DNA from 3 places in the Vibrio paucivorans genome. Region 1 is predicted to be linked to each of the others. Evidence: predicted binding sites of a transcription regulator. Region 1 holds the regulator's gene; each other region holds the start of a gene.
The links. Region 1 encodes PurR, which represses purine synthesis genes. Its sites were predicted from a motif close to TNANGNAAACGTTTNCNTNA; they were not measured.

Region 1 (8,101 bases):
GCAAGTCAGTTGAAAGAGGTGGCAGCGATTCACTCTGACAAATTTGTGTTTGTTGAAGCGTATGACAATAAGCTAGCGCACTGGGTAGAAGCGGGCTCCGATTTCTTTCTAATGCCTTCTGAGTTCGAGCCATGCGGCCTTAACCAAATGTATAGTATGGCTTACGGCACATTGCCGATTGTTCGAGGTGTTGGTGGTCTAAAAGACAGCGTGGAGCATTATGACTCAAATAAGGAATCTGCCACAGGATTTGTTTTTAATGAACCTAGTGGAGATGCCTTGTTAAGAGTCATGCTACGTTCGCTACTACTGTACGCACAGCAACCTTCGGAAGTAAGGCGTATCCAGCTTCAAGCAATGGATAAGAAATTCAGTTGGACGGATGCAGCCAACCAGTACTTAGAGCTGTATTGCCAAAGTTTGGATTCATAGCATAACGATAAAAAGTATTTAAAAGGTGCACAGAGTGCACCTTTTTTATTGTGTGATTCAATGCAAATACATGCACACCGAATTCTATGTGCTGCAATCTCTTGTTACATTTAATGCTCAAAAGTGTACGAATTCGTCAATCTTTGACTTTTGGGGAATAGAATCGGCATCAAGTTATGGTAGTCTTCTAACCCTATTACCAAATTATAAATAACCACACTGAGAGTTATGTCTGATACCTTGCTATTTCACAAAACTTACCAGCACCCAACTAGCGATGAGTGGGTTGTGTTCGTGCATGGTGCGGGTGGTAGTTCATCGATTTGGTTTAAACAGATCAAAGCGTACAAAGAGCACTTTAATATTCTTCTCGTAGACCTTCGTGGCCATGGGAAGTCGAATCGATTACTACGTGAATTGATCTCAAATCAATATACCTTCAAAGCTGTCACTCAGGATATATTAAGAGTGCTCGATCACCTTAAAATTCGTTCAGCGCATTTTGTAGGAATGTCACTCGGCACCATTATTGTACGTAACCTTGCTGAAATCGCTTCTGAGCGGGTTAGAACCATGGTTCTTGGAGGCGCTGTGACACGTTTTAATACTCGTTCTCAAGTGCTGGTTAAGCTAGGTAACTTGAGTAAGCACATTATCCCTTACATGTGGTTGTACAGCTTGTTTGCTTACATTGTAATGCCACAGAAAAGCCAGCGTGAATCCCGACACTTGTTTATCCGTGAAGCCAAAAAGCTGTGTCAAAAAGAGTTTAAGCGCTGGTTTATCCTAACTTCAGAAGTTAACCCGTTGATGCGGTATTTCAAAGATAGAGAGTTACCTATTCCTACACTTTATCTGATGGGAGAAAGGGACTACATGTTTATACAACCCGTCAAAGAGATGGTCGCTGCGCACCAAGGTAGCGAGTTGTGTGAGTTACCGAATTGTGGCCACGTTTGTAACGTCGAACAGCCGGAAGCATTTAATCGAGTTTCCATCGAATTCATAAAAAAACACACTGCATAGGCAGTGTGTTTTTTTATTTACGAGGGTCTGTTGATCTTTCGTGATTAAGTTTTGTTCGAGATAAAATCGTTTTAGGCGAGGCGAAGACTGTGTAGCCTAGTCATTCTAAGCAAATAGTCTTCAACAAAGCATAAAACGATTTTAGCCGAACCCTTCGGGCAGCCTTTGTGGTTCATTTCTAAAGCCTTTGCCTTGTATGAACTTCCCACAAAGTGCTGCAAAAAACAGCTCGAAAGGTCAACAGACCCTAATCTAATTACTTTACTTGTTGCCGACCTTTTCCGCTTGAGGCGAGCCACATTTCCAACATGCTCCAAACTGCCCCTCATTGTCTTCTTGGCAGCTATTACACACCCAGGTGGCATAACTGGATGCTTCTTTGTTATGAAAGCCCTCTACGATTGATTTGGCTTTGCTAAGCTGCTCTGCTTCAAGAAGCCATACATATGGGGCAGAATCTTCTCCAAATGGCAATTCGCCCTGCAAACCAAATAACCCCTCTCCCCGAACTTCACAGGGAATGTTTTCTGCTCGTAAAAGTTCACACAAGATATGAGCTTGAACGGGATTGGAGGCAGTGAAGATATTCATTAAGCGTTTCCATTGTGTGCTTTAGGGGACACTTTGATTCTGGCCATGATCCATTTTGCGATAATAGGGAAAACACCGAGTAGGGCAAAAGAGATCAACACTGTTGGCGAAACAATACCTGATAGGCTGTCAATTTGGGCTAGTTGAGTACCAGCATTTAGATAAACTGCTGTGCCGGGTAGCATACCTAGCTGACTAACCAAGTAGAAGCGGCTAGTACGAATTGGGCTTAAGCCCATTAAAAGGTTAATCAAAAAGAAAGGGAATACGGGAATAAGCCTTAACGAAAATAGATAAAATGCGCCGTCTTTCTCTACACCATTGTTGATGACTTGCAGCTTCTCGCCAAACTTATTTTGTACCCAGTCACGCAATAGGTAACGTGAGCTTAAAAACGCGAGGGTAGCACCAATAGAACTGGCAAATGAAACCAGCAGTAGACTGGTCCAAAAACCGAATAATGCAGCGCCTAGCAGTGTGACGACAGCAGCTCCTGGAATTGAAAAAGCGGTGATGGCGACGTAAGCCAGAAAGTAGCTGATCGCTGCAATGAGGAAGTTTTGCTCAATAAAGCTACCTAAAGCTTCTTGCTGTGCTTTAGCGTTTTCAAGCGTGAAGTATTGACCAAAATTCATGGCCAAAATAATAATCAGTGCGACGAATACCACGCCAAATACTAGCTTTTTGTTCATTTTTTATTCTCCGACCTAAAGATACGTTGGCCGCTCTACCTGCTATGTCTTCTTAGTATAAAAGTAGATAAAGTACTTGCAGAGAGATTGGTGGCGAATTCTCGCCTAGTATCAAGAAACTGTTTGAATTAAGACAGGTTAAGTGGAAAGAAAATTTCAGCAGATACAAAAAAACCGGCACAGAGTGCCGGTTCTATGAACTTTTCTTGGGTTAGCTGAGTCGATTAGCCAACTCTTCACGACGCGATTGTGGAATGACTGACCAATGAGTCCCCTTAATTGCCCCTTCAAGTGCCCATAGAAGCTCTAAACCAACATCCGAAGTATGGGACTGCTTAATGGCTTTAAATGCTTCTACCGCGCCAGCTTCTTCCAATTGCTCAACAGACTCGATTCCTGCCTTCTTGAGCATCCTTTCGGTCGCTAGTCTTAGGTTTGGAAGATCTTTTAGTCGATTCGGTTTCGACTGAGCTTGAGACTCTTTTTCAACCTTTGCTGCTTTAAGAGCTGCAATGGCCTCATCGAGCGTAGCTTTTGGGTTTGCCTGCCAATCGTCTGGCAATGCGAAGTATTTTGTAACGACAGGGAATCCACGTTTCTTATATACATAAGGCTCGTAGCCTTGTCCTTTGTATTTTTTTGCGGCTGAATCGTCTGCTCGGATGTGCAACTTATCATTTACAACAAGAGCGAACATTGTCTCGTCAACAAAGATGCCGAAACCGCCAAACATTGAACGGGATTTTACACGGCCTAGTTGTTCAAACAGCCGCATTGAGTCTTTTAGTACTGGTTTGTCCATGCTGTATATTCTCGGTGTATGTGAATACGCCACCAAATCAGGTCCGAGAGGTTAGCAAAAAAATGCAGAAACTGTGTCAGTAAGGAGTAAAGTTGTGTATGCATAGTTTGCCATCGGCAACCCCGCTACCATAGCAAGTAAATGCCGTAGGCCGGAAGCTTTGCGTCCCAAACTTTCGAATGGTTTGCCCTGTGCGTGACTTCTAATTCAAGAGTAATTAAAAATCTGAATAAGTATCACATTTGGATGTTGTAAATGTGATATGTGTTCCATAAATAAGACTAAGCTATGCGCCTTGCGTATCTCTGAACTACCACGTAAAGCACATAGGTTATTAATCTTGCTAACTATTTAGTCAGGTCTTTTACGGTACTACGCTCAACAATCTCTGGATGCATTTCAAAGACACGCTTTTCGTGTTCTTTGTCTTTAATACGCTCTAGCAAGATCTCAAAGGCATTTTTACCCACGCGACGTTTCGGTTGGTGGACCGTTGTTAGCGGAGGAGAGAAGTACTCAGCAAGTTCGATATTGTCGTAACCAATAACAGACATATCTTCTGGTACTCGAATCCCTTTTTGTTGTAGACGGCTCATCAAGCCAAATGCCATGGTGTCATTGAAACAGAATACGGCAGTTGGTTTGTGGTCCATTGCTGCAATTTTATCTGCGGCAAGCACAGCGGTATCACACTCAAAGTTACCTTCTAAGATCCAATCTTCGTTAACCGATAGATTGGCTTCACCTAAAGCACGTTTGAATCCTTGGATACGTTCTTGGCAGGCTGCTTTCTCAAAGTGGCCACTTAGGCAAGCAATGTCTGTGTGACCACGATCGATAAGGTACTTAGTGGCTAAGTAGCCACCTTCTTCCGAATTATCGATAATTTTATCGGCTTGAGAGCTTTCAGGGCCCCAGTCCATGATTACTTTTGGAATATCGGCATGTCGATCCAACATTTCTAGTAGCTCTTCAGTTAAGTCAGAACACATGACCAAAATACCATCTACGCGCTTTTCAGCTAGCATGCGGATATAGTCACGCTGCTTTTCGTAAATGCCACCGGTGTTACACAAAATGAGCGTGTAGCCTTGGCGGTAACAGTAGCTTTCAACACCATCGATTACTTCCGAGAAGAATAGGTTAGTTGATTGAGTTACTAACATGCCGATGGTACGGGTCGTATTACATTTCAAGCTACGAGCAACGGCACTTGGAGCGTAGTTAAGCTCTTTAACTGCTTCCATCACTTTTTCTTGGGTTGCTTCAGCAACAAAGCGAGTTTTGTTGATTACATGGGAAACAGTGGTAGTTGATACGCCAGCTAAGCGAGCAACATCTTTAATTGTGGCCATAAGGTTCTGTCCTATTGAGAACTGCTGCATATACTGGCTTACCCCTTGGCTCACCGCAGCAATCATTATTGTCAGCTCCTAGTTAATGGTTACATCAAAGTAGTAAAAACACAAAAACCGCTTTTAGCCAGCGGTTCGTATTTCTACCCAGGAAACTGAGTCAATTTCATTTTTAATCGTTTGCGGTCACGATTCTAGACCTCAAACGTGGCGCAAGCAATGAAAAAACCGTCAATAGCAGTGATCTATCACTACAATTGACGATTTTGTCGCTAGCTAGGGAGTGGTGAAATTACTCGCCGGCGAGGTAGTGGCAATCTAGCTCTAGGAAAGACACTAATAGAGATGCTACCGCAGCGTAGAAGCCGAATTCATCGAGTGACTGACACTTGGTCGAAAATTGTGGAACCCAAGAAAGGATCTTTTCTCGGATGAACTTTTCTTGTTCGAGCAGTGCATCATCAAGGTGCTGTTCTTGTTCAAGTTCGTTAGAGCGAATAATCAAGTTACCAAGGAAGTCTAATTCGATCGCAATGTGATCTGCTGGCTCGTTAAGTGAAGCGCTGACAGCAATACTATGTTCAGCCATTAATGACGCCATTTCTTTGGCGGGCTCGTCATTCAATAGACCCGATTTACCGATGTACATAGACGCATAAGGCAAAGCGGATTCTTTGTCTGATTTCAAAAATAGGTCGCAGAAATCTGCAGAGAGCTCTAACTGTGCGTCTTCACGGTCATTTAGACGGTTGAGCGCGTCAGTCATCTTGTCGATAGACGGTTTTAGAGTTTCATTTTCACCAAGCCCTGCGAGGAAAGAGCGAATTTCTGGGGTTTGATACTGTTCAATATCCGTTTCGGTCAGTTCTTTAGCAAATAAGCTAGATAGCCACCAGTATATTTCAGCTCTTTTTTCGTTAAATGCTTTTGTTTCTTGCATTGTTTTAGCTCCAATTCGAGGTATGTCTTTAGTTTAACTAATAAAGATGAATAGCGGTAACTACATGTGTGAATAAAAATAGAGAGATATAGTGAGATATGAATAGCGAGTCTAAGGTTGTTTTGAATCAATAAAAAATCACCTTTCTTACTTTTGAAGTAGCATTTTCTAGAATTGTTACTGATTATGAATAGAATAGTGTTGTTAAAGTTAACCTGAAATCAAGATTAAGTGGTCTAGATGAGCTATCACGTATTAGTTGTAGAAGATGATGCTGTTACTCGCAGCAAGCTAGTGGGATACTTTCAAAATGAAGGTTACACCGTTAGTGAAGCCGAAGATGGCGTGCAAATGCGAGAAGCGTTGGAAGAAAACTCTGTCGACTTAGTGATGTTGGACATCAATTTGCCGGGTGGTGATGGATTGATGCTGACAAGAGAGTTACGTAGCCAGTCAGATATTGGAATCATTCTGGTGACAGGGCGCACGGATAGCATAGACAAAATTGTTGGGCTCGAAATGGGCGCCGACGATTACGTTACTAAACCTTTTGAACTGCGCGAACTGTTGGTTCGTGTGAAAAACCTGCTGTGGCGAATTTCAGCGGCTCGCAACGTTTCGCCTGTAGTGGAAACTAATGACAAAAACAGCAATGTCGTTCGCTTTGGTGAGTGGACGTTTGACACTCAGCGCCGCGCATTGAGCCGAAATGGTGAGCCGGTTAAGCTCACTAAAGCAGAATATGAGTTGCTGGTAGCGTTGTCGTCACACCCAAATCAGGTGCTAAGTAGAGAGCGTATTCTGAATATGATCAGTCACCGAGTCGATGCGCCAAACGACCGTACTATCGATGTACTTATTCGTCGAATGCGCGCCAAGATGGAGTTCGACCCTAAGAATCCACAAATATTTGTGACCGTACACGGTGAAGGTTATATGTTTGCTGGTGACTAACGACTGCCTGCTATGTCGTTTGAGCAATAAAGAAAAAGCCGAAGTGATGACTTCGGCTTTTTAATATCTATCAGATTAGTGTGCGTTATTATGGCTTACTACAAAGAAGTTTCTTCGGATTGCAGAGCACGCTCTTCGTAATCTGATGCCATATCTCTTAAGCTCTGCCAGATGAGACCAAGAGTCTCATGCCAGTAACGTTCAGTTTGCTCAAGGTAGACCGCTCTAGGGGTGTACTTTTCCCATGGCTGAGTAATGTTACTGTGAGCAAGGTAGTTTGTCGGCGCAGGAAGAGGCTTGATCCCAGCAGAATTAAACTCGTTCAAAGCGCGTTTCATGTGACTGGCCGATGTGACTAGGATTAGACGCTTTTGACCAACAAAAGCAGCGGCTTGTCTGGCTTCTTCCCAGGTGTCTTGCGCGGTTTCTAGCAAGATAATGTCAGACTTAGACACACCGAGTGCCAAGGCGACTTTTGCCATCATACGAGCATTGCTAAACTCACTGCCACCCGCATAACCGGAAAGGATGAGTTTAGAGCCTGGGTACATGCGCAGTATACGAATCCCCTCGCTCAATCGCATTAGCGCGGTACGGCTTAGCTCAGAAGTCGGTGGAATTTGATCGTCAACTACGTGCCCACTGCCAAGCACCATTACGTAGTCAACGGATTCATCAATGGGTAGAAAAGCGGAGTACTGCCTTTCCATTGGCATGAGTAAACGTGTTGATACAGGTTGAAAGGCAATCAGGAAAATGCCGATAAAGGAGAAGAGAACAACAAAACATCCTGTTTTTCGTTTTGCGGTAAACATGATGAGCATTAAGCCTAAAAAGCCAAGGATTAACATGGCTGGTAACGGCATAAGCATCGATGAAATAATCTTTTTCAGCTCAAACATACAGAAATAGTCCGAAAAAACACCACTTGATAATAAAAATAAGAGAAACCCTCTTTATTCCTACCATTCCTATGACAGAATAGCAGCACGATTAGCTATGATAACTCAACCACCGTGACTGAAGACCGTAATTTCGACGATATTGCCCACAAATTTGCAAAAAATATTTACGGGTCAGACAAAGGAGAGATCCGCCAAGTCATTGTTTGGGAAGATCTTCAGCAAATTCTTGAACGCTTGAACGCTGATGAAAAACCTCTCTCCGTGCTTGATGCTGGTGGTGGTTTGGCACAAATGTCTCAAAAACTTGCTGAGCTCGGACACCAGATTTCATTATGTGATCTATCTTCGGAAATGCTGCAACTAGCCGAGCAGGATATTGCAAAAAACGGCCTACTTGAGCAGTA
Region 2 (8,101 bases), 950 kb from region 1:
TTCCAAGTAATGAGCTGGCCGGGCGTAATGGAAACGTCTGAGCAGGATATGGATGCAGTGAACAAAGATCTACTTGGTGCATTCGATGAAGCCGTAAGCGAGTTTATTGAAGCGCGTGGCCGTGAAGGTGAGAACATGAAAGCGCTGATCGTGCAGCGTTTGGATGCAATCACTGAAGAAGTAGTGAAAGTGCGTGCTCGTATGCCTGAAATTTTAGAGTGGCAACGTGAGCGTCTATTCTCGAAGTTTGAAGAAGCGAAAATTGAACTTGATGCATCACGTGTAGAGCAAGAGCTGATCCTACTAGCGCAAAAATCTGACGTGGCGGAAGAGCTAGATCGCCTAGACTCGCACGTAAAAGAAGCAACCAACATCTTGAAAAAAGGTGGCGCGTGTGGCCGCCGCCTAGACTTTATGATGCAAGAGTTTAACCGTGAGTCGAACACGCTAGCTTCTAAGTCAATCAGCACTGATATCACAGCATCTGGTGTTGAACTTAAGGTTCTGATTGAACAAATGCGTGAGCAGATCCAAAACATTGAATAATCAGTTCAATTGAAATAAAAGCCCCGCCATAAAAAGCGGGGCTTTTTTATCTCTACATCCTAACTAGACGCTAAGCCGTTTCGCGCATTGAGCACACAGCACTGGCGCTTGTTTTACGCGCCAAAAACGAAGCTTAAGCCAAAAGGACGGCTGCGCTTTGGTTATCAAAATACCGAGCAGTAGTGGCATCATCAATAGCAAAGATGTCATCGAAAAGCTGTTTCCTGCAACCCAACTTGAAAGGCTCAGTGCAATCAGTGGGAAGAATAGAAAACAAATAGAGGCGGTAAACGGCGTCGACACTTGTCCAAGTTTAAAGTATGCCACTATCCCACCCACACTCGCGAATAAACCCAGATAAGCTACCGCTACCATCGAATCTGTGGAGAAAGCAGAAACCTCTGGCTGCTCAAGCCATGCTGAAGCCAACAGCAAGCACATCGAAGCGATGAAACTAGGTATCGCGTTATAAGTCAGTACAGGAATGGCACGGCAATACTTTTCAACAAAGACATACATCACGGCATGAATTGCGACCGCCCCGCCTAGCGCCAATGAGCCAAGCAAGTAATCTTTACCGCCCAAGGTCATTTCTGTCGCTAAGATAAGCACCAAGCTCAACACCGCAATCAATAGCCCCGAGAGCTGCAGCTTGCTCAGCCGTAACTCTAAAAACAAGCTAGATGTAATCATTACCGCAATCGGCATATTGGCGAAGATGATCGAAGCGAGCCCCGAAGATATGTACTGCTCACCACAAATCATCAAGGTAAACGGAATCGCAAAATAGAATATGGCGACAACAAACATCCAAAATTGCTTCCCTTTGGGAAACAGCAAAGGCTGTTTTAGCTTTATCGCCAATAACACCAGCAATGGTGCTGCAATCAAAAAACGCAGGCCGGTAGCAAAAATAGGCGGAATACTCGCAACGGCTATTTCCATTGCAAGCCATGTGGTTCCCCAAATCAGGCATACCGAAACAAATAAAAAGGCGGTCAGAGACTTATGCGACATAACCGCCTCCTTGCTTACCAAATAGGCCATTCACCGGAAACACAGGCAGACAAGAGTCGGCGCAGTAAGCAGCACCGAAAAAAACTTCAACATTCATATTCTTATTCCCATCACAGGATGGTGTAAATAAGCCGAGCCTATTTACACTCAAATCAAAGGCACACAAAGGTGTTGTGTGAATAACGTGGTGCGAAAAATCGCTGAGAAATAAGAGTTATGCGATAGGAGGTCGATACAGAGAGTGAACCCCTGCATCAGAGTAATTCACGGGAATACTGGCGACTAGAGCGTAACGAAAAGGCGCACTGTATGAACGTACTGTCGTTTCGACTAGAGCAATATTTGAGAGTTGAACATGAGAGCAGCACTGCTTTTCAAAGCAGGATCCACCGGGATCGCAGCAGCCAGAAGTAGATGCGGAATCCATCACCGTACCGCAGCCATCCAAACTGATTGCAATCATCGACGAGCCAGAGGACGAAACCTGATGAGAAGGCACTTTCGCTTGCACAGCAACACTAAATAGCAAAGTAGCTATCAGTGCACTGAGCAACAAATAGATTGTCGGTGTGTAGCGTCTTAGCATCACACAGCCTCATCACGTCAAATAGAAAGCCTAAAGATAGCGGCAGAAATGGGGAATGACAATCATCGAGCAGGCGACTTTACACTTATTTACTCGCCTACCCTCTATGCCTTGATTACTCGTCTTTTTCTGCAGTTTGGTTGTCGATATACGGCCAATAGTGATGGCCAACTCGGATCAGCAATGTCGCCGCAGCAAGAATGAATGCTGCCACGGATAACCATACGACCAGCACAGCATCTAACTCTTTCATTCCCAGTGTGATGTAACGAGCAATCGCCATCATCGCAATGTAGATTGGATATCGAACTGGGATTTTACCGTTCATCACAAACTGCTTCACCATCGCGAGAACTTCGAGATAGATAAACATCAGCAGAATATCGGTGAGAAGAACACGCTTTTCCGTGAAGACATGAATAAATTCTTCCACCATCGCAAACAGCGTGGCCAGCGTAATGGCAACCAGAAGCACCGCTTCTAATACGTAGAAGCTTTTAAGAAAGGGTTTACTAAAAGACTTAGGAAGATGGGAAGGCATAACCTCTTTCCGCAAATAAGAAATCAACTAAGGAAAGAGTTTACACGAGGTTGCATAAAAGGGGCTATGTGAATAATCTCAATAATCGATATCACACAGCCCTTATAGCATTAAAGCAGGATCAGATACGCTAGGAATACTGCAGACAATATGTAAATAACCGGGTGAACTTGCTTGCCTTTGCCCGCGACAACCATAGTGAACGCATAACTAATGAAGCCCATTGCCATGCCGTTAGCTGGCGAGAAGCTCAACACGGTAAACATAATGGTAAAGAACGCTGCAATGCGAGACTCTTTTTGCTCCCAGCTGATTTGGCCCAAACGGCCAATCATATAAATGCCGACCACTACCATTGCTGGAGCCACCATCGCAGCTGAGAAAATCGAGAATAGTGGGTACAGGAATAGCGACAGCAAGAATAAGCCCGACACCATCACCGCAGCCAATCCAGTTTTAGCCCCCTGCGAAGAGGCAATACCCGACTCAGAAAACGCAGTAATAGAAGTTGTACCCAGCACAGAACCAATTACGGTACCGCCGGCATCTGCTACCAGTGCAGAACGTGCGTTCGGTACTTTACCGTCTTTATCAATGATGCCTGCGTCACGGCCAACACCAACGATGGTACTTAAGCCATCAAAGAAATCGACAATCAAAAAGATGATGACGATAAACAGTAGATCAAACAACTTGTCAGCCGTTAAGCCCGAGAAGTTAAACACTGCACCGAAGCTACCCGCCATACTCGGTGGCGCAGAGACAAACTGTTCTGGCAGCGGCGCATTACTGGTGCCCATAAAGGTATCAGCCAATATCGTCAGCGCAATCGCTGTCACAAATGAAATAAAGGTGGCTAGCTTAATGTCGCGGACCATACAGCCCAGTGCGACAAAAATGCTGATGTAAGCAATGATGACTTGAGGATCAGAAATGTTCCCCATGCTCACTAGGATGATTGGGTTAGAAACAATGATCCCCGCATTTTTTAAACCCAGAAACGCGATAAACAGACCCAGTGAGACAGTAATGGCTAATTTTAGATCTTCTGGAATCGACTCAATCATCGCTTTACGGATATTAGTCATCGATAAAATCAGGTACAACACACCCGATAAGAAAATACCGAACAGTGCTTCATGCCATACCAGTGCAACCGAACCACTTAGTAGCATGCCTTTGAAGAATCCATTCATGCTCATGCCCGGTGCTAACATCACTGGGTAATTGCCCCAGATCCCCATAATCAGAGTCGCGATTGCTGCCGCTAATGCTGTTGCAGTAAAGACAGCGCCTCTGTCCATACCTGGGATGTCGCCTAAAATAGCTGGGTTAACCGCCAAGATGTAGCTCATCGCTAGAAAGGTAATAAAACCCGCATAGAGTTCTGTACCAAGGGTGGTTTTACGCTCAGTGATTTTGAACACTGAGTCCAGTACACCAGAGCTTCTCTGGGCTTTAAGGGTTGAATCGAGACTCACAATGAAACCTTTACAATTTAAATAAATAGTAAACGTTATGCATGCTGTGAGTACCTAATAAGAGGAGACGTCACACTAAAAAACCGTAGTCATCGAGATAGGCTCGATAGTAGAGACATCTAATCCATTTCATTAGACATATACAGCATTTAAACGTTTGCGCGGATTGTAAGGATATTGACTAAAAACTCAACGTCTTTACTGCTGAAAAACGCAAAAAAGCAAACGTTTTCGTTTTAGATCAATTTCGCTGGCTTTCCCGCTCAATAAATAAACCATGATCTCTATGCGATCTTGTTGTCCTAAATAGTCGAGTTATGCTACTCTTCGCCTCCATTTTTCTGACCTAAATTTCGCCAATTGGTCGAATATTCATGGTCAGTGCTATCTTTAAGTCAGGTCGTACAACAGTTCGGCTTACACTCCAACCAAACGTGGAACAGAACAGATGGGCAAAGGTACTCTATACATCGTATCTGCACCGAGCGGCGCAGGAAAATCTAGCTTGATCTCAGCAATGCTAGAAACTAACCCGACCTACGCAATGAAAGTCTCTGTGTCTCATACTACTCGTGGTATGCGCCCAGGCGAGCAAGACGGTGTTCATTACCACTTTGTGCAAAAAGAGCACTTCGAAGAGTTGATCGAAAAAGGCGAATTCCTTGAATACGCTGAAGTCTTCGGCAACTACTACGGTACGTCTCGTGTTTGGATTGAAGATAACCTAGACAAAGGGATCGATGTATTTCTGGATATCGACTGGCAAGGTGCTCGTCAGATCCGTGAACAGATGCCTTTGGCACGCAGCGTATTCATTCTACCGCCATCAAATGGCGAGTTGGAACGTCGCCTAAACGCTCGTGGTCAAGATAGCGATGCTGTTATTGCAAAACGCATGGCAGAAGCAAAATCAGAGATTTCTCATTACAGCGAGTACGATTACGTTATCGTCAACGATGACTTCGATGCCGCTTTAATGGATTTTAAAGCAATCATTCGCGCAGAAAGATTGAAGCAGGATAAGCAAGCTGCTAAATATAACGGCATGCTTAAAGCGCTACTGGCGGAATAATCCATTCCGCAATGTTAAGTGGCAGCTTAAGAGCTAGAATATAAAGCACTTAGGTTGTATACTTTCTCGTCATTCAAAATTTTAGTTAATTATTTGGAGTCCTTATGGCACGCGTAACTGTTCAAGACGCTGTTGAAAAAGTTGGCAACCGTTTCGACCTAGTTCTAATTGCGGCACGCCGCGCACGTCAAATGCAAACTGGCGGTAAAGATTCACTAGTGCCAGAAGAGAACGATAAGCCAACCGTTATCGCTCTACGCGAAATCGAAGAAGGCCTTATCACTAAAGAAGTTCTAGACGCACGTGAACGTCAAGAACAGCAAGAGCAAGAAGCAGCTGAGCTAGTAGCAGTAAGCAGCATCGCTCACACTCGATAACAACTCGTTTTCGACGTCAGCTGTTTTCGAAGCACACTGTAATAAGTACGTTGTTTTTCGAACGACTAACCAGCCGGGCCTAAAATTTGTATCTATTCGATAGCCTCAAAGACGTTGCCCAAGAATACCTAACAGAGCCTCAAATTGAGGCTCTGCGTCAATCTTATGTGGTAGCGAGAGACGCCCATGAAGGGCAAACCCGCTCAAGCGGTGAACCGTATATCATCCACCCTGTTGCTGTAGCTCGTATCTTGGCCGAAATGCGCCTAGATATTGAAACACTTCAAGCAGCGCTCCTTCACGACGTTATCGAAGACTGTGACGTCACCAAAGAAGACCTAGAAGAAAAGTTTGGCAATACTGTTGCTGAATTAGTGGATGGCGTATCTAAGCTGGATAAGCTTAAATTTCGAGATCGCAAAGAGGCTCAAGCAGAGAACTTCCGTAAGATGGTCCTTGCCATGGTGCAAGACATCCGCGTCATTCTGATCAAGCTTGCCGACCGCACACACAACATGCGTACGCTAGGTGCACTTCGCCCTGATAAAAAGCGTCGTATTGCTCGTGAAACGCTCGAAATCTACTCTCCTTTGGCACATCGCCTAGGTATCCATAACATTAAAACCGAGCTTGAAGAGCTAGGTTTTGAAGCACTTTACCCAAATCGTTATCGCGTACTCAAAGAAGTAGTGCGTGCTGCGCGTGGTAACCGCAAAGAAATGATTCAACGTATCCACAGCGAACTTGAAGGTCGCTTGGAAGATGTTGGATTGAAAGCTCGTGTCTTAGGCCGTGAAAAGAACCTGTTCTCCATCTATAACAAGATGAAAACCAAAGAGCAGCGTTTCCACACCATCATGGACATCTACGCTTTCCGTGTCGTCGTTGAAGACGCCGATACCTGTTATCGAGTACTTGGACAAGTTCATAGCTTGTATAAGCCGCGTCCGGGGCGCATGAAAGATTACATTGCGGTACCAAAAGCGAACGGCTACCAATCTTTGCACACCTCAATGGTTGGCCCACATGGCGTACCTGTTGAAGTACAAATCCGTACCGAAGACATGGACCAAATGGCAGACAAAGGTGTCGCGGCGCACTGGTCATACAAAGGCAATGGCGATCGCACCGGCACCACAGCGCAGGTTAAAGCTCAGCGCTGGATGCAAAGCCTACTCGAGCTGCAGCAAAGTGCTGGTAACTCCTTCGAATTCATTGAAAACGTTAAATCCGATCTCTTCCCCGATGAGATTTACGTCTTCACACCGAAGGGTCGCATTGTCGAGCTACCAGTTGGTGCAACAGCAGTAGATTTCGCTTATGCCGTTCATACCGATGTTGGCAACATGTGTGTTGGTGCTCGTGTAGACAGAAATCCTTACCCACTGAGCAAGTCACTGAAAAATGGTCAGACAATCGAGATCATTAGTGCGCCGGGGGCTCGCCCGAATGCCGCGTGGCTAAACTATGTGGTGACTTCACGTGCTCGCACCAAGATCCGTCAGGTTCTGAAAACCATGCGCCGTGAAGAATCCATTACCTTAGGTCGCCGCCTGCTTAACCATGCATTGGGTGAGCTGTCTCTTTCAGACATCAGTGAAGACAATGTGCAACATGTACTCACAGACCTGAAAGTCGATAGCGTAGAAGACCTACTGGCTGAAATTGGTTTAGGCGAGCTCATGAGTATCGTCATCGCGCGCCGCCTACTAGGTGATGCCGATGAACTGACCGAAGTAGAAAGCAGCGACGGTAAGCCGAAGAAGAAACTGCCAATCCGCGGTGCGGAAGGCATCTTGTTAACCTTTGCTAACTGTTGTCACCCTATTCCGGATGATCACATTATTGCTCACGTATCACCAGGCCGTGGTTTAGTAGTACACCGTGAAACTTGTCCAAACGTTCGTGGTTATCAAAAAGAACCAGACAAGTACATGGCTGTAGAATGGTCTAACGACTACGACCAAGAGTTCATCACCGAACTGAAAGTCGACATGCAGAACCACCAAGGCGCACTGGCTGAGCTAACCAATGTTATCTCTAAGACGGGCTCTAACATTCATGGCCTGTCGACCGAAGAGCGTGATGGTCGCCTGTATACCGTGACTGTGCTACTGACGACGAAAGACCGTGTGCACTTAGCTAGCATCATGAAGAAAATTCGTGTGATGCCGCATGCGTTAAGAGTTAGGCGCAGAAAGAACTAGATTAGTTAAACATTAAATAAATGCGCTCTTTCGGAGCGCATTTTTATATCATTATGAATTTAGAAAGATACCAACGTATTCAGCAAGTGCTGAAATCTCGTCAAACAGACTTAACGCTGTGCTTAGAAGAAGTACACAAGCCTAACAACGTTTCAGCGGTTATCCGTACTGCAGATGCAACAGGCATCCATAAAGTCCATGCAGTTTGGCCAAATGAAATGCGCACGCTAAGCCACACCTCGGCGGGTGCGCGTAACTGGGTTGAAGTTGACAC
Region 3 (8,101 bases), 1.4 Mb from region 1:
ACTTTGAAATAAGGCATTATTTTTTTATCTTAAAAAACAGAACGTTAATCACAACGTCAAAATCGACACAGTATTATTAACGAGTTTACTGAGAAGGAAATCACACTTATTTCTAGAAAACAGTAAAAAATTTAGCCAAGCATCACAAAATGCCTCTGACTGGGATACACTTTGATCTTAGCTCCAAATAAGAAATGTGATTTTTTCCACAAATATTTCTCGTCAACTTACGTTAAAAAGTTTTGCTTTGACAATTTTTACTCACAGGTCTCAATCCACATGCTCAGATCCTTAAGCCTATTGTTACCACTCTTGTTTTCCACACTATCTGTGGCTGAACCACTGTACTGGCAAGCTAAGAAAGGCGAATTGACATATACCATCATGGGCTCAGTTCATATCGGTGATGAAAGCATGTATCCACTCCCGAAGCCTATAATGGATAGACTAAACTCTTCCGACGGGTTGATTATTGAAACCGACATAAGAAAGACTCAGGGAATTACATACCCTGAAATGCAGTACCTATCTCAGGATGTGCTTTCATCCCGGCAAAAGTCTGATCTAAAGGGCATTGCCAAATTTCTGGAATTGAATGATAAGCAACTACTCAGCTCACCTCCTTGGGCTACGGCGCTAACGATTCAGATGAAGCAAACGGAATATTTGGGCTACCAAGCCGCTTTAGGTGTCGACGCTCACCTCATGTATAAAGCAACAATCAAAGAAATCCCAATATTAAGTTTGGAGTCATTGCAGTTTCAGGTCGACCTGTTTACCGGGCAACCAGAGTCAGGCAAAGAATTCCTAGTCAGCGCTATCGAAGAGTTTGATCATGTTGAAGGCGTACTACCCTGCTTAATAGAAAGCTGGCAGGCCGGAGACAAAAGTAAATTGGAGAAGTTCGCACAACTTGCTGCAATGTCACCGGAGCTCGAAAAAGCGTTTATTCACGACCGAAATGCAGACTGGGCGCAAAAGCTTGCTAATCCACCGTGGAGCAAAAAACAGCAAGGGCAATATTTGATGGTTGTAGGTGCACTCCACCTAGTCGGTGAAGACAACGTTCTAGACTTACTCAAGCAAAATGGATTTTCCGTTTCTCAGCAGTCTACCAGTAGTGAGGCCAGCTGCAATTTTAAGTATTAAATAATAATAACTAGCTATAACACCTCTCTGACATGTAGCTTGCTACAAAGATTACTATTTTGAGCAACATTTATAACGCTCTGTATCAAATCAAATAGGTTGTTTGCATGCGCAATTCCATTGCTATCCTTTCATTATTAACAATCCTACCGACCACTGTTTTTGCCAGTGAGCGGTGTACTGTCGATACTTTTCAGCCTGTCGATATTCAACCTAGCATTACAGGTGGTGTCTACGATAAAGAAAGCGGTCAATTTCTCACAACGACGAAACCACCGATGCGTTGTGCCTCTGTCACTTTTTATACCCAAGTGACTCGCAACCGTATCGCACGAGACATGGGACATGAGTTCACCGCAACTTACTTTGATGGTGAAGAAGGTGCCTCTCACTCAATTAAGTTCGACGACGATGCGGTAAAAGCCGGGTACATTCGCGTAGGCCCAAATAACCCAGCAACGGCTTACCTTTGTTTCACCACAGCAGAAACCCCCATTCAATCTATCCGATGCGATGTGAAATAACCTAGTCTAAGGTCTAGGCTCAAAGAGATACCCTTTGAACTTCAGGCGAACCCCACTATGGTTCTAGCCCTATTTTTATGCTCCTAAACGACGAAAGCCTGCTTAAAAAGCAGGCTTTCTTAAAGTGGTCGGTGAAGAGGGATTCGAACCCCCGACCCTCTGGTCCCAAACCAGATGCGCTACCAAGCTGCGCTATTCACCGAGATTGTTGTCACAAGCTTTGCCTGTCAACGGATGCGTATATTACGGATTCCTGCCCCGAACGCAAGCCATTTTAGCGAGTTTTTTACAAAACAGTACTGTTCGATTAAATGCTACTCAATCAAAACCAAAATGTGATTAAAAACACATCAACAGAAACAAGTTCACAACCCATAAGAAACAATTGATCCAGATCAGTACCAAGCATTTAACTGACTTATAAATTAAAACCTGTCTTCGATACTTTTGGAGGAAACATGGACTTTTGGCTTGATCTCCTATTTGGTAATGCAGTGGGGCTATCTTCGATGATAGTAATCTTTGGCGCTTTAGGTCTGATGCTGTTTTATGGCGGCTTCATCCTCTATAAAGTTAAGAACGACAAATCTCCTCACTAGATCGCTTAGCTACTATTAAACAATAGAGTAACGCTATGCACCGAAGTAGATTATCTGTCTACTTCGGTTTTTTATTTTTCTTCCTCAGATACGTAACACGGCCGCACGCACGAGGTGCTAGTGATATTCGTTGCTGATATAATAGTTAGCATTCCGAATTTCGTGATATGAGCTGTTCCCATGTCGAATAAAGACGAGCTTGACCTCTTCAAGCAAATGATGGGGGATGTCAAACCCATCAAACAAGATACTGCTGAACTGAAAAAGACTCACACAGTATCAGACTCTCAATTAGCAAAGCGGCAAGCCGCTACATGGCTATCGGAACAAGATCCTGAGTATTTGTCTGTCGACCACGCTGAGATGCTCAAACCAGAAGACATCATCGAATTCAAAAAAGATGGGGTTCAGGAAGGGGTATATCGCAAATTACGTTTGGGTAAATACCCGATTCAAGCCAAACTGGACCTACACAGACGCACTCTTAAAGAAGCTCGTGATGACGTTGTTGGCTTTCTTAAGCAGTGCATTCAACTTGATATTCGTACCGTATTGATCGTTCACGGTCGTGGTGAAAAGTCCAATCCACCAGCCCTAATGAAAAGTTATGTAGCCAGTTGGCTAAACCAAATCAAAGACGTGCAATGTGTGCATAGTGCACAGAGATTCCATGGTGGTACGGGCGCGGTTTACGTATTACTACGAAAGAGTGCAGACAAAAAGCTGGAAAATCGTGAGCGCCATCAAAAACGCATGGGCTAACGTTTCATACGATGCTAGAATCGCCCGCTTACTTATTACTCCACCAAACTAAGCCGTTGAGAAACGTAAAGAGGTCAAGATGACAACCGACAACGCTAAACGCCTAAACAAATTTATCAGTGAAACGGGATTTTGTTCTCGTCGTGAAGCCGACCGCCTCATAGAGCAGGGCCGTGTCACTATCAATGGTAAAATTCCAGAAATGGGGACTAAAGTCGTATCGGGTGACGACGTTCGTGTCGATGACAAGCCACTAAAGTCAAAAGAGCGCCCTATCTATATCGCATTGAACAAGCCAACCGGTATTACGTGTACGACTGAACGTGACGTTCCTGGCAACATTGTCGATTTTATTGGCCACCACAAACGCATTTTCCCAATAGGCCGCTTAGATAAACCTTCAGACGGGCTTATTTTCCTGACCAACGACGGTGATATTGTTAATAAGATCCTTCGTGCGGGTAACAACCACGAGAAAGAATATGTGGTTCGCGTTGATAAACCTATTACCCAAGAGTTTCTTACCCACATGGCATCCGGCGTCGATATTCTCGATACCACAACGCTGCCATGTAAAGTCACAAAGGAAACCAAGTTCTCATTTCGAATCGTTCTGACCCAAGGTTTAAATAGACAGATCCGTCGTATGTGTGAAGCGTTGGGCTATGAAGTATTTAAACTTCGCCGCGTACGTATCATGAACATTTCTCTAGACGGTATTCCAAATGGAAAGTGGCGTTACTTATCGGATGATGAGGTATCAGAGATCTTATCTATGTGTGAGGATTCTAGCTGCACTGAGGACGCGTCGAAAGTCGACGGCAAAGGTAAAAAAATCCGTAAAGCCACGGATGCCAAACTGTTTGATAGCCGAGAAGAAAATCAACCATCCAAAGCGCGACGCAATCAAAAGCAGAAAACCTTTCATGGCCGTAACGCTGACGAATTTAGACATGCGCCTAACTCGAAGAAAGGACGTGGCAAACCAGATAATAGCCGAACGAATAATAACAAAGGTAATAGCAGCGGCAAGGGAAAAACGTATTACAAACCAGACAACAACGAAAACTCTACACGCCAATCAAATAAACCACGTAAGTCTGGCACTTTGAGCCTGAAGAAATAGACAGACATAAAAAAGGAGAGCAAATGCTCTCCTTTTTTGATTGGCTCAGTTCAATTACTGAGTACCAAAAATCTTATCGCCCGCATCACCCAAACCAGGAACGATGTAGCCTTTGTCATTTAGCTTCTCATCAATAGCAGCAGTGTAAAGTTCTACATCTGGGTGCGCTTTCTCTAACGCTTCAACACCTTCAGGAGCCGCAACCAGTACAAGAACTTTAATCGCCTTACAGCCTTTCTCTTTAAGAAGGTCGATCGTTGCGATCATAGAACCACCCGTTGCAAGCATTGGGTCAACTACAAGCGCAATACGCTCGTCGATGTTCGATGCTAACTTATTGAAGTAAGGAACAGGCTCCAATGTTTCTTCATCACGGTAAATACCAACAACACTGATACGTGCGCTTGGCATGTGCTCAAGAACGCCATCCATCATGCCTAGACCCGCACGTAGAATTGGCACAACTGTCACTTTCTTACCTTTAATTTGGTCCACTTCCACTGGACCATTCCAACCTTCAATGGTTACTTTCTCTGTTTCAAAGTCTGCAGTCGCTTCATAAGTTAATAGGCTACCTACTTCGGTCGCTAACTCACGAAAACGCTTCGTGCTGATGTCACCTTCTCGCATTAGACCAATCTTGTGTTTAACTAGAGGGTGTTTTACTTCAACAACTTTCATTTCCATCTCCGGCAATATGGGGAACATTTAAACAAACCTTCGAATTATACACGATCTCAAAATAAATTTCAGGGTGATTAGAACAATAAAAAAACTCGCGCAAACGTTTGCTCTTTATGTTTAACCGCTGGTAGAATAGCGCCGTTTTCATATCCAACTTTAACCGAGGACTTCCCTGTGAGCGGTAACAACTCTTCTCTAAGCTATAAAGACGCTGGTGTAGATATTGATGCAGGCAACGCGCTTGTTGATCGAATTAAAGGTGCGGTAAAGCGCACTCGTCGCCCTGAAGTTATGGGTGGTATTGGCGGCTTCGGAGCCCTATGTGAACTACCAACTAAATACAAGCAACCTGTACTCGTGTCTGGCACTGATGGTGTAGGTACTAAGCTTCGTTTAGCTCTGGATATGAACAAGCACGACACAATCGGTATCGACCTTGTCGCTATGTGTGTGAATGACCTGATCGTACAAGGTGCAGAACCTCTTTTCTTCCTAGACTACTACGCAACAGGAAAACTAGACGTTGATACTGCAGCTGACGTAGTTTCTGGTATTGCTGAAGGTTGTATTCAAGCCGGTTGTTCATTGATTGGTGGCGAAACGGCGGAAATGCCAGGCATGTATGAAGGCGAAGACTACGATGTAGCAGGCTTCTGTGTCGGTGTAGTAGAAAAAGAAGACGTTATCGATGGCACAAAAGTCGCTGCTGGTGATGCACTTATCGCTGTAGGTTCAAGCGGTCCACACTCAAACGGTTACTCTCTTATTCGTAAAATTCTAGAAGTGTCTGGTGCCGATAAGAGTGAGGAACTAGCAGGCCGTACTATTGGTGAACACCTGCTCGAGCCAACTAAAATTTACATTAAGTCTGCGCTTAAGATGATTGAGCAGCACGACATCCACGCAATTTCGCACATCACAGGTGGCGGCTTCTGGGAAAACATCCCGCGTGTGCTTCCAGAAGGTACAAAAGCAGTCGTTGATGGCAATAGCTGGGAATGGCCAGTTATTTTCAAATGGCTACAAGAGAAGGGTAACGTAACGACTCACGAAATGTACCGCACATTCAACTGTGGTGTAGGCCTAGTGATCGCCCTTCCTAAAGATCAAGCAGACGCAGCTGTTGAGCTATTAAATGCAGAAGGTGAAAACGCTTGGGTTATCGGTGAGATCGCAAACGCTGCAGCTGGCGAAGAACAAGTAGAGATCAAATAAGTATGAAAAGTATCGTCGTTTTAGTTTCAGGGAACGGTTCTAACCTACAGGCAATCATTGATGCATGTGACAAGGACATTACTGGTGGTCGCGTGACCGCAGTATTTTCCAACAAAGCCAATGTCTATGCTTTAGAGCGTGCTGAGAAAGCCGGTGCAGCAGCACACTTCCTTGACCCTAAAGCCTTCGATACCCGTGATGCGTTTGACCACGAGTTGATGAAGCAGATCGATGAATATAAGCCAGACGTCATTGTACTTGCTGGTTACATGCGAATTCTAAGTGGTGAATTCGTTCGCCACTATATGGGCCGCATGATCAATATTCACCCTTCTCTGCTACCTAAGTACCCTGGCCTTAACACTTATCAGCGTGCTATCCACGCTGGAGACGAAGAGCATGGTACTAGCGTTCATTTCGTTACCGAGCAGCTTGATGGCGGTCCTGTTATTTTGCAGGCTAAAGTGCCTATTTTCGACGAAGACACGGTCGAGACTCTCACTGAACGCGTTCAAACTCAAGAACACAAAATCTACCCGATGGTGGTTAAGTGGTTGGTTGAAGAGCGTTTAGTGATGAAAGATGAAAAAGAGGCTTACCTTGATGGTGCTCTTCTGGGTATGCACGGTTACGCTGAAGAATAAATGCCTTTAGGCAAATAAAAAAAGAAAAGGTTGATGTACATGCATCAACCTTTTTTATTTCTCGGCCTTAGCCAAAGTAAGCCAAACGATTCAGTTACTCCAACGGTTCAGTTGGTGCCTGGCATTTAGGCTTCGCTTCAGCAAACGCCACATCGGTTAGCTTGGCAGCATTTCCGTCGATGAGCTCGCCAAAGTGGAATATCCCATACTCCCCTGGCTTCATCCGATGCCAAACTTCGTTGTCCGTCAATGGTTGTGTCGCAATAACCGATACCACATCATTTGGCGTAGTTTCTTCTTGGAAGTTAATCGTGACATCTTCATCAATCAGGCTCGCTTTCCCAAACGGAGCTCGACGTGTAATCCAATACAGATGGTTAGTGCAGTATGTCATCACATACTCACCATCCGACAATAACATATTGAATACACCTTTATCCTTCAACTTGTCGCAGCATTGTGCGACAAACTTAAACATCCCCACCATATCTTGAGGAGGTTCAGGGTATCGCTCTTCAAGCTGCTTCATGATCCAACAAAAAGCACGTTCGCTGTCTGTCTGCCCTACCGGTAAATAGCGCCCGACAGACAAGTCTTGATAATCACTTAGCTGACCGTTGTGTGCAAACGTCCAGTACTTACCCCATAAGTCACGAGTAAATGGGTGGGTGTTTTCTAAACTTACCCCACCTCGGTTCGCCTGTCTTATGTGACTTACGACAGCACAACTTTTTATCGGATAGTTTTGTACCAGCTCGGCAATCTTTGATTTACAGCTTGGGTTTGGGTCCTTAAAAGTACGAAACCCTTTCCCTTCATAGAAGGTAATCCCCCAGCCATCTCTATGCGGGCCAGTATTGCCACCTCGTTGCATCAAGCCTGTAAAGCTAAAGCATATATCTGTCGGTACATTGGCGCTCATGCCGAGCAATTCACACATGGTTTATTGGACTCCTTTACTCTAAACCAATTATACAAGCCTCTAAGACAACACGCCTTAGGCCATCTCTTTCTCAATCAGCTGAATCACAATGTGAATAATCTTAATATGAATCTCTTGAATACGGTCAGCATAACCAAAGTGTGGCACGCGAATTTCGATATCCGCTAGGCCTGCCATTTTACCGCCATCTTTACCAGTAAGAGCGATGGTTTTCATTCCTTTCGCTTGTGCCGCTTCGATAGCTTTTAGAATGTTGCCGGAATTGCCTGAAGTTGATAAACCAAATAGTACGTCGCCTTTTGAACCAACGGCTTCTACATAGCGAGAAAATACAAAGTCATAACCAAAATCGTTACTCACGCAAGACAAATGGCTTGGATCTGAAATCGCGATTCCTGGATAGCCAGGACGATTCTCACGGTAACGGCCTGTCAGCTCTTCGGCAAAATGCATAG

Region 2: the regulator PurR is predicted to act here: its motif matches at 4,389-4,408, upstream of ACXABW_RS00650 (NCS2 family permease).
Region 3: the regulator PurR is predicted to act here: its motif matches at 4,937-4,956, upstream of purM (phosphoribosylformylglycinamidine cyclo-ligase).

The regions. Positions count from the first base shown of each region.
Region 1 is NZ_CM133230.1:1,086,205-1,094,305, forward strand. It holds gene glgA (glycogen synthase GlgA) at 1-432, shown strand, start outside; gene ACXABW_RS05180 (alpha/beta fold hydrolase) at 661-1,458, shown strand; gene ACXABW_RS05185 (putative signal transducing protein) at 1,720-2,049, opposite strand; gene ACXABW_RS05190 (TVP38/TMEM64 family protein) at 2,049-2,741, opposite strand; gene ACXABW_RS05195 (TfoX/Sxy family DNA transformation protein) at 2,953-3,543, opposite strand; cyclic di-GMP riboswitch class I at 3,656-3,742, opposite strand; gene purR (HTH-type transcriptional repressor PurR) at 3,891-4,898, opposite strand; gene torD (molecular chaperone TorD) at 5,191-5,838, opposite strand; gene torR (two-component system response regulator TorR) at 6,079-6,792, shown strand; gene elyC (envelope biogenesis factor ElyC) at 6,891-7,694, opposite strand; gene cmoM (tRNA uridine 5-oxyacetic acid(34) methyltransferase CmoM) at 7,809-8,101, shown strand, end outside.
Region 2 is NZ_CM133230.1:137,521-145,621, reverse strand. It holds gene ACXABW_RS00670 (YicC/YloC family endoribonuclease) at 1-546, shown strand, start outside; gene ACXABW_RS00665 (DMT family transporter) at 610-1,563, opposite strand; gene ACXABW_RS00660 (hypothetical protein) at 1,778-2,149, opposite strand; gene ACXABW_RS00655 (phosphate-starvation-inducible protein PsiE) at 2,265-2,690, opposite strand; gene ACXABW_RS00650 (NCS2 family permease) at 2,801-4,171, opposite strand; purine riboswitch at 4,238-4,337, opposite strand; gene gmk (guanylate kinase) at 4,620-5,243, shown strand; gene rpoZ (DNA-directed RNA polymerase subunit omega) at 5,348-5,620, shown strand; gene spoT (bifunctional GTP diphosphokinase/guanosine-3',5'-bis pyrophosphate 3'-pyrophosphohydrolase) at 5,707-7,827, shown strand; gene trmH (tRNA (guanosine(18)-2'-O)-methyltransferase TrmH) at 7,881-8,101, shown strand, end outside.
Region 3 is NZ_CM133230.1:2,464,285-2,472,385, forward strand. It holds gene ACXABW_RS11265 (TraB/GumN family protein) at 280-1,149, shown strand; gene ACXABW_RS11270 (hypothetical protein) at 1,257-1,673, shown strand; tRNA gene ACXABW_RS11275 (tRNA-Pro) at 1,799-1,875, opposite strand; gene ACXABW_RS11280 (DUF3149 domain-containing protein) at 2,132-2,272, shown strand; gene smrA (DNA endonuclease SmrA) at 2,453-3,034, shown strand; gene rluF (23S rRNA pseudouridine(2604) synthase RluF) at 3,114-4,160, shown strand; gene upp (uracil phosphoribosyltransferase) at 4,215-4,841, opposite strand; gene purM (phosphoribosylformylglycinamidine cyclo-ligase) at 5,019-6,059, shown strand; gene purN (phosphoribosylglycinamide formyltransferase) at 6,062-6,703, shown strand; gene ACXABW_RS11310 (class II glutamine amidotransferase) at 6,798-7,643, opposite strand; gene lpcA (D-sedoheptulose 7-phosphate isomerase) at 7,701-8,101, opposite strand, start outside.